DNA from 2 places in the Pseudomonas orientalis genome. Region 2 is predicted to be linked to the other one. Evidence: riboswitches for the same ligand, from Rfam matches in the RefSeq annotation. Region 2 holds a riboswitch; the other holds the start of a gene.

Evidence for each region. A riboswitch is a leader RNA that binds a small molecule or an ion and turns the genes downstream of it on or off. The one in region 2 is predicted to bind cobalamin.
Region 1: linked by a shared signal. The riboswitch ahead of MRY17_RS14235 (CbtB domain-containing protein) and the one ahead of MRY17_RS16960 (ABC transporter substrate-binding protein) in region 2 are both predicted to bind cobalamin.

The regions. Positions count from the first base shown of each region.
Region 1 is NZ_CP094351.1:3,191,921-3,196,451, reverse strand. Features, by position in the region: gene nfuA (Fe-S biogenesis protein NfuA) at 1-486, shown strand, start outside; gene cobM (precorrin-4 C(11)-methyltransferase) at 596-1,345, opposite strand; gene MRY17_RS14245 (cobalamin biosynthesis protein) at 1,386-1,808, opposite strand; gene MRY17_RS14240 (CbtA family protein) at 1,805-2,509, opposite strand; gene MRY17_RS14235 (CbtB domain-containing protein) at 2,521-2,709, opposite strand; cobalamin riboswitch at 2,808-3,033, opposite strand; gene MRY17_RS14230 (M10 family metallopeptidase C-terminal domain-containing protein) at 3,186-4,531, shown strand, end outside.
Region 2 is NZ_CP094351.1:3,819,212-3,823,742, reverse strand. Features, by position in the region: gene MRY17_RS16970 (ABC transporter ATP-binding protein) at 1-268, opposite strand, end outside; gene MRY17_RS16965 (FecCD family ABC transporter permease) at 265-1,269, opposite strand; gene MRY17_RS16960 (ABC transporter substrate-binding protein) at 1,266-2,276, opposite strand; cobalamin riboswitch at 2,392-2,585, opposite strand; gene MRY17_RS16955 (DNA/RNA non-specific endonuclease) at 2,707-3,636, opposite strand; gene MRY17_RS16950 (M4 family metallopeptidase) at 3,772-4,531, shown strand, end outside.

The DNA of each region.
Region 1 (4,531 bases), 630 kb from region 2:
CAGCCCGGCACCCAGTACGCCGAGACTTGCATTGCCTATTGCAAGCCTGGCGAAGAGAAGCCTGAAGACACCGCCCTGGGACTCAAGAGTTTCACCGCGTACATCGACGCCTTCAGCGAAGCCTTCCTTGACGACGCGGTAGTCGACTACGCCACCGACCGTATGGGGGGGCAGTTGACCATCAAGGCGCCGAACGCCAAGGTGCCGAACGTCAATGCCGACAGCCCGGTCAACGAGCGCATCAATTACTACCTGCAAACCGAGATCAACCCGGGGCTGGCCAGCCATGGTGGTCAGGTGAGCCTGATCGACGTAGTGGACGACGGTATCGCCGTGTTGAAGTTCGGTGGCGGTTGCCAGGGCTGCGGCCAGGCGGACGTGACCCTGCGAGAAGGCATCGAGCGTACGTTGCTCGAGCGCATCCCGGAGCTCAAGGGTGTACGTGACGTGACTGACCACACGCAGAAAGAAAACGCCTACTACTGAGTAAGGTGTTCACTGCGAACATAAAAAACGGCGCCCGTGAGCGCCGTTTTTTATCGTTTAACTTCAAGGATTTGCAGAATATTCCTAGCGCAGAACATTTTGACCGCGTTTATCCGGGGCGATAGAGGTGAGCATGGCCGGCCCGGTAAAGCGATGACTCGCTGAAGCTGTCATTGGTCAGCACGCGGCCCACCAGGATCAGCGCGGTACGCCGGAAACCTTTTGCTTCAACCTTGGCCACAATATCCTCAAGCGTGCCAACGACCCAGTCCTGGTCCGGCCAGGTCGCCCTGTGCACCACGGCAATCGGGCAGTCCGCGCCGTAGTGTGGCAGCAGTTGGGCAACGATGTGTTCCAGATGACTGACCCCCAGGTGAATCGCCATTGTGGTGCCGTGTCGTGCCAGGCTGTCGAAATCCTCACCGGCGGGCATGTTGGTTTTATCGGCGTAACGGGTCAGGATCACGCTTTGAGCGATATCCGGCAGGGTCAGTTCGGTTTCCAGTAAGGCCGCGCACGCCGCTACCGCCGTGACCCCCGGAATGATCTGGAATGGGATGCCCAGCTCACGCAAGTGACGGATCTGTTCGCCGATCGCGCCGTACAGGCTGGGGTCGCCTGAGTGCACGCGTGCGACGTCATGACCTTTGGCATGGGCCGCCTTGATCAGTTCGATGATCTGTTTCAGGTGCAATTGGGCGCTGTTGACTACCTGCTGCGCCTGATGGCCTTCCAGCACTGCGGCGGGTACCAGCGAGCCTGCATAGATGATCACCGGGCAACTGCGAATCAACCGCTGGCCTTTGACGGTGATCAGTTCAGGGTCGCCGGGGCCTGCGCCGATGAAGTAAACGGTCATGCAAGATTCCTGTTGGAGTGCCCGCGAGCATGAACAATGCTCAAGATCGGGTGCGGTGATTATCCGGGCTGTGGTCGACGCCAGCCAATGCAAAGGTAGCCTGCGCGCTTTTACGGCGAGTGATCAGCAGTCGGGCAGGGGCGCCGGCGAGGTGCTCGGCCAGGGCCAGGGCGGCGCTTTCGGCAACCCCATGACACTGAGTATGGGCAAACGCGACGGCGGATTTGTGGCTCAAGCGGTCCTCATAGGCGCTCAGGTGCTCGGCACTGAAACACAGCAGCGGCACATTCAGGATCTGAGCCAGTGCCAAAAGCCCTGGCTCAGCCTGTTTGCGCTCGATACTCGCCAATGCGCTGATGCGCCGGCGGTCGATTCCGACCTCGGCGAGGGCGCTGTCAACCAGCGCCAGCAGGGCCTGAGCACCACAGCCGCGCTGACAGCCCAGGCCGACGACCAGGGTCATGCCGAGTAGGATTCGTCGCGGTGACGGCGGAACAGCCAGGCGCTGATCAAACCCAGGGCCAGCCAGAACGCAACGTTGGTCAACTGCGACGCGATCTTGAACCGGGTTTCGAGGGCTTGTGGTGCCAGCATCGAATGCACCTCGGGTTGCGGAGCGCCGATCACGTGGGGCACAACAAGAATTGCCACACCCAGCACTTTCAGCAACCCGTTGCGCCCGAACACCAGCAACGCAATGCCCGCAGCCGTCGAGGCGGCGGTGCCGGCCCACCAGATCTGGCGCTGTGCCAGGTCTGCGGCGGCGGTGCCCGGCAACTCCGGCGGCAGGCCCAGGGTGGGAGCCAGTACAAAGGTTGCATAACCGGCCAGGCCCCACAGCAAACCTTGGGCGGTGCGGGTGGGGGCACGCAGGGTATAGAGCCCGGCCAGCATCAGCGCAAACCCGACCGCCACTACCAGGTTGCCACCGGTGGTGGACAACACGCGTTGCCAGCCGTCCTGCGGCTCCCAGGCCTGGGCGTCATGGGCGTGTGCAGGCGTGCCGGCCGCGTTTTCATGCGCAGCCTCGGCGGCTGACGGGGCCTTTTCGAAAGTTTCGGCCTGCAAAATCAGCGGAGCGACCCAGAAACTTTGCAGCAGCGTCAGCAACAGGGCAGCCAAAAGACCGGTGAAACCCGCAGTTTGCGCGATACGCTTGATCATCTCGGCAGGCCTCAGTGGCACGGGAAAGCAGCGCTGTGGCGCGTATCGTGGGCGGCGTTGTGCACCGCCTCGATATGCGAGAAGCCGGCAAAGTACACCAGGCACGCGCCGAGGATCGACGCGCCTATGGCGGCGGTCAGGCGTTGACTCAGGCTGGAGGTGCTGCTGGCGGCGTGCGAGGTGCTGCGGATGATCGACATGGCGCGTCCCTTTCAAGTGTCTTGAGTGAAACGAGCGCATGCAAACGCCGCGAGCCAGGCACGCAGCGTTCTGAACAGCGCCCGCCCACCGCGGGTTTGTTATCTGAATGTGTTCGGGCCGGTCTCCGGGCTTGCAAGGGGCGGCTCTGAAAGAGCCTCCGGACAAGCATCTCCTTCCCATGCACATGCACAGTGGATTTGACGCTTCGCTCGCTTACCGTTGCGGGGGCAGCACCGGACTGCTCATGCCCTCGATCAAGCAAGGCATGGGTCACCGGTTTCCCGTTTCACCCTGTGAAGGGCACCCGAAACATACTGCATAGGAAAACACGCGTATCACTGGCTCGTCAATTAAGGCGAGTCCCGGCGGTGGGGGCGGCAGCAACGGGCAGCCCGGAGCAATATTTCCAATTGGTTTTGCGAAGGCGTCGCGCTTTATTTGCCGTAGTGCTTGTTGGAAGGTAAGCGTCGTGGAAATGGACATCATCGAAAGTGGAGGCTTATTTATGACGAATGTATCCCGAGGCAATGTCAGTCCTGGCTATCTTTACCAATCTGCCGATCAATTACCCAACTCACCCCAGGCGACGCAGTCTCAACCGCCTGACGCCAATGCGCCTGCAATGTACGACGTCACTGCGCGCGCCGACGATCCGTATTATCGCGCCGGCTCGCGCAAGCCTTCACGCTCTCTGGATGAAATGGCTCGCCATATTGACCGGCGTGGTCGAAGGTTGCATGACAGCAACGGCGACGGGGTGTTGCGTCTCTCTTATACGTTCAATGAAGCCTCAGCCAATGAGAGCAAGTTCAACGACACTCAAAAAGACCAGGCCCGGCGCGCCATGCAGTCCTGGGCCGATGTGGCAAACATTACGTTTGACGAAGACACTGTTGGGGCTGAAGGTCGCCTGCGGTTTGTCAACGACAAGACACCGGCCGTTGCGGATGCCGTTTTTTTGCGCTATCAGGCGCGCATTCGGGTGAACTCCGGTTATGCAGATAATCGCGCGCCGACGGTTAACGGCTTTGAACGCCAGACGCTCACCCATGAGATAGGCCATACGCTGGGCGCCGCGCATACCGGCGATTATGATGCCACCCGTGGGCCTGTCGCTTATGAGACGCACGCCGCTTACGCGCAAGACAGTCGTGCCTATTCCGTCATGAGCTATTTCGCTCCGGGCAATACGCACCATGACTTCAATGGTCAATACGCCTCTTCGCCGCTGATGGCCGATATTGCCTGGTGTCAGCGGGTGTACGGGGCCAACCACCACACTCGCAATACCGATACCACCTACGGGTTCAACTCCAATACCCAGCGGGACGACCTGTCATTGAATTCGTCGCGCGACGGTGCTGTCTTCTGCGTCTGGGATGGCGGAGGCAACGATACGTTGGATTTCTCCGGCTATCATCAGAACCAGGTGATCAACCTGCGCGCCCAGTCGTTTTCCGACGTAGGGGGCATGAAGGGTAATGTTTCCATCGCCAAGGGCGTCGTCCTGGAAAACGCCATCGGCGGTTCTGGCAATGACGTACTGATCGGAAATGACGCCGACAACCGTCTCAAGGGCGGAGCCGGCGCGGACCGCATGCGAGGGGGGGCAGGCAGCGACACGTTCGTATACGACAATGCCGGTGATTCGACGTTATATGCGCCTGATCAGTTAGTAGACTTTGTCAGCGGTCAGGACATCATCGATATTTCCTCGCTGTTGCGCAGGCATTCCATCGACTCGCTGACATTCGTCAGCCAGCTCACCGGGCGGGCAGGCGAGGTGGGCGTGGGCTACGATCCGCAGACGAACGAGTCATG
Region 2 (4,531 bases):
CGTCGGTGTCGGCCTGTTGTTCCACCACGGCCAACTGTTGCGCGATGGCGCGGCGTGACAGCTCACCCAGGCGCTTGCCGCCCAGGCGCACCTCGCCGCTGGCCGGGGGGCGCAAACCGGCGAGCAACTTGAGCAGGGTGGATTTGCCCGAACCGTTCGGTCCGACAATACCCAGGGTTTCGCCCTGCTGCACATCCAGGTGAATATCGCGCAGCAATTCGGCGTCACGCACCTTGAAGCCCAGGCCGGTGCAGCTCAGTACAGTCATCGTGCATTTCTCCGGCCGATCAGGATCAGCGCAAACACCGGCGCACCCACCAGTGCCGTGACCACGCCCACCGGTATCACCTGACCCTTGATCAAGGTACGCGACAGCACATCTGCCGCGATCAGGAACAAGGCGCCACCCAGGGCGCTGGCCGGCAGCAGGCGCGAGTGCCCGGAGCCGAGCATCAAGCGTACGGCATGGGGGATCACCAGCCCGACAAACCCGATGGAGCCGACAATCGACACCATCACCGCCGTCACCACCGCCGCGCAGCCCACCAGCACGACCTGCACGCGACGCACTGGAATGCCCAGCGAGGCCGCCGAATCGGTGCCGAAGGTAAATGCATCCAGCGCACGTCGGTGCCACAGGCACACCATCAGCCCGCCGACCGCCACCGGCACCGCCAGCCACACCGACGGCCAGCGCACGCCGCTGAGGTTGCCCAACAGCCAGAACATGATGCCGCGCGCCTGTTCGGAGCTGGCCGACTTGGTAATCAGGAACGCGGTAAGCGCATTGAACAACTGCGAACCGGCAATGCCGGCGAGGATGATCTGGCCAGTGCCGCTGGACGATCCGCTGGCCCGCGCCAGCAGGATCACCAGTGCGAACGCGGCCATGGCGCCGACAAAGGCGCCCGCCGACAACGAAATCAAACCGCCGCCCACCCCGAGCAAGGCAATCAGCACCGCACCGGTCGAGGCGCCGGCGCTGATGCCGAGCAAATACGGGTCGGCCAGCGGATTGCGCAGCAACGACTGCAGGATCACTCCACAGGTCGCCAGGCCCGCGCCACAGGCACCGGCGACCAGGGCGCGGGTCAGGCGGTAGTTCCACACCACGCCTTCGTCGATGGGGTCGAGCACGTAGCTGGCCGCCCACAGTTTGTTGGCGAGCACCTGGAGCACCACCTGCGGCGAGATAGCGGTTTCGCCGATGGCCACGCCGGCAAGCAGGGCGATCAGCAGCAGCGTGAGGGCGAGCAGGGTTCGTATCATTGCGGCAGGTCGTAGCCGTCGATGGCGGCGGCCAGTTGTTCCAGGCCGTCGAAGGTGCGCAGGCTGGCCTGCAGTGCCAGGGCGTCGAGGATGATGATGCGGTTGTGTTTCACCGCGTCCATGTTGCGCGTTACCGGGTCACTGCGCAGGAAGGCCAGCTTCTTTTCATAGTCGTCGGCGGGGTAGCGGCGGCGGTCCATGCGCGCGATCACCAGGAAGGTGGGGTTGGCCTTGGCGATGGTCTCCCAGCCGACGGCGGGCCACTCTTCATCGGACTGCACCACGTTGCGCAGGCCGAGGGTTTGCAGCATGAATTGGGGAACACCTTTGTGGCCGGCCACGTAAGGGTCGCTGGCCATTTCGGCACTGGAGAACCATACCAGCGCGCTGGCCTGCTTCAAGCCTTTGCCCTGCGCGGTGGCGATCGATTTGGCCAGGCGCGTCTTGAGTTCGTCGGTCAGTTGCTGGCCGCGCGCTTGCACGTCGAAGATCTCGGCCAGTTGGCTGAGGCCTTTGTAGATCGTCTCGATGCGAAACGGCTCCAGCCGCGTGCCATCGGCGCCCACCAGGTTGTCCTTGCCTTCGCAGTCGGAGGGCAGCAGGTACGTGGGGATATTCAGTTCATGGAACTGTTCGCGGGTGCCCACCACGCCTTGGGGGCCGACCACCCATTCCAGCTCGGCGGCCACCAGTTGCGGGCGCTTGGCGATCACCGCCTCGAAGCTCGGCTCGTTATTGGCCAGACGCTCGATGCTGTCGTTCTGCGCCTTGTACTGCGCCAGTACATCGTTGAACCACAGCGACGTGCCGACCACTTTATCGCCCACGCCCAGCGCATACAGCATCTCGGTGGCGGCCTGGCCGATGGTCACGCTGCGCGCGGGGGCTTGCGCAAAGGTGATGGGGCTGCCGCAGTTTTCCACGGTCAGCGGGTAGTGGGTCGGCGCGGCTTGGGCCAGGGCGCAGACACCCAGGCCGATGATCAGGGCCGTAACGCGTGGCAGCATGGGGCAGTCTCCGTTTGAACCGTCGGTGAAGCAGGGCAGGGACGGTTCGGAAATACACCCACGCGCGCCGCCGGCCGGGCAGCGCAAGGATGGCCTTCCCGGACACCCCGCCGGTTAGTGAGTCACTTGGCCGGCAGGTCTCCTGACTGATGCGTCGTCGCCAGGCTCCGGCCTTCCCGGACGACGTCCAGTGGCAGTGGGGAGCAGGCTCGGCACCTACAGTTGCGGGGGCAGTTTCGATTGACGTCGCGGGCGGCGTTTCGAATTCCCTATTAGTCCCGTGTGGGAACCGGCGGCGCTATGGTAGTCGATCACGGCCTGTAGGAGCGAGCTTGCTCGCGAAGGACGTTAACGATAACGCGGTCAACCGGATGCCTCGCGGTGCTCGAAGGTGCTTGGCGAGCAAGCTCGCTCCTACAGTGGGCCGTGCTCAGAGTCGGATATCCTGCGGCCCCCGGATCAGCGCTTCGATCCGCGTTCCGGTGGCGCGCTCTTCGTTGCTGAAACCGTCGTAGTCGGCCAGGTTGCCGAAGCGGATCCCGGTCAGTTGTTCGATCTGCAACACGCTGCGCCGGTAGGTTTTGAGCGGGCCGAAGACCAGGTCCAGTTGATCCAGCTCGCGGCGCTGATCAATCATGTACGCGCTGGCGGAGGGTTTGCCGTCGTCGCTGAGGTAGGCCACGACTTTCCAGAACGCCTGGGGGATTTTCACGCCACGGTACAGGCGGTCGTCGTCGGCGAACACCGGCCCGCTGAAGATACTGGCGCGGGCTTTCCAGCGCTGGGTGTTGTCGAGGATATAGTCCTCCAGTTCCAGCCAGGTCTTCTGGTTGAAGCCGCTCATCTGCGGCGAGCAGTTGGTGAAGTGGAAGGTGTCGAGGTTGGCGGTGTTCGCCTCGTCGCCCCAGTTCGGGTCCTGGCGCCGCACCAGATGACCACGGTCCAGGCCGTTGCCGGCGTAGAGGTCGTCGCCCACCTGGGCGTCGAGGGGCAGGCGGCCGTCGTAGGCCCAGGTGTCGTTGCTGCGCACGATATCCACGTGCTTGCCGCCGTCGATGTTGACGCCGACATAGAGTGCCAGGCGGCGGGCGCGCGACATGCTGATGGAAAAGTGCGTGTAGTCCAGGCGCCCGGGCTGGGCGTCGCCTGCCACGGTCGGTTCCAGCGTGGGCCAGGGCACCGCGAAGCTGCCGAGAAAATCCTCGGCGTAGCCGCGCCGATCCTGCAGGTCCTTGGCTGCGGTGACACGCGGCGTCGCGGCCCTGGCCTCCAGCAAGGATGGACTGGGCGTGAGCAGTGGGCGAAGGTCGGCAAGCCTTGGGCGATAGGACAGGTCAGTTTTGACGTGGCGTGCGGGCATGGGGTATTCCTTATGGGGCCTCGGATAAACACGACTGCAACATGATTTCATGACAATTTGGCCCAGGCGGCAAACCCGCGTCTATCCTGAAGTCGTCAACCGGCCGTTCACCACACGCCAAAAAGGAGCCAGCTTATGTGTGTTCGCCACCCGCGAAATCCGATTTTCTGCCTGATCCCGCCGTACATGCTCGACCAGATCGCGCGCCACGGTGACAAAGCCCAACGCGAGGTTGCGCTGCGTACGCGCGCCAAGGACAGCACGTTCCGCTCGTTGCGCATGCTCGCCGTGCCCGCCAAAGGCCCGGCCCGCATGGCGCTGGCGGCGGGCGCCGAGAAACAGCGCTCGATCTACAGCGCCGACAACACCGACAGCCTGCCCGGCAAGCTGATCCGTGGCGAAGGGCAACCCGCCAGCGGTGATGCCGCGGTGGACGAGGCCTACGACGGCCTGGGCGCGACCTTCGATTTTTTCGACCAGGTGTTCGACCGCAATTCCATCGACGATGCCGGCATGGCGCTGGATGCCACCGTGCACTTTGGCCAGGACTACAACAATGCGTTCTGGAACTCGACCCAGATGGTCTTTGGTGATGGCGACCAGCAGTTGTTCAACCGCTTCACCGTGGCCCTCGACGTGATTGGTCATGAACTCGCCCACGGCGTCACCGAGGATGAAGCCAAGCTGATGTACTTCAACCAGTCCGGTGCGTTGAACGAGTCAATGTCGGATGTGTTCGGGTCGCTGATCAAGCAATACGCGTTAAAGCAGAAGGCCGAGGACGCCGATTGGCTGATCGGCAAAGGGTTGTTTACCAAAAAGATCAAAGGCACTGCATTGCGCTCGATGAAAGCCCCCGGCACCGCATTTGATGACAAATTGCTGGGCAAGGACC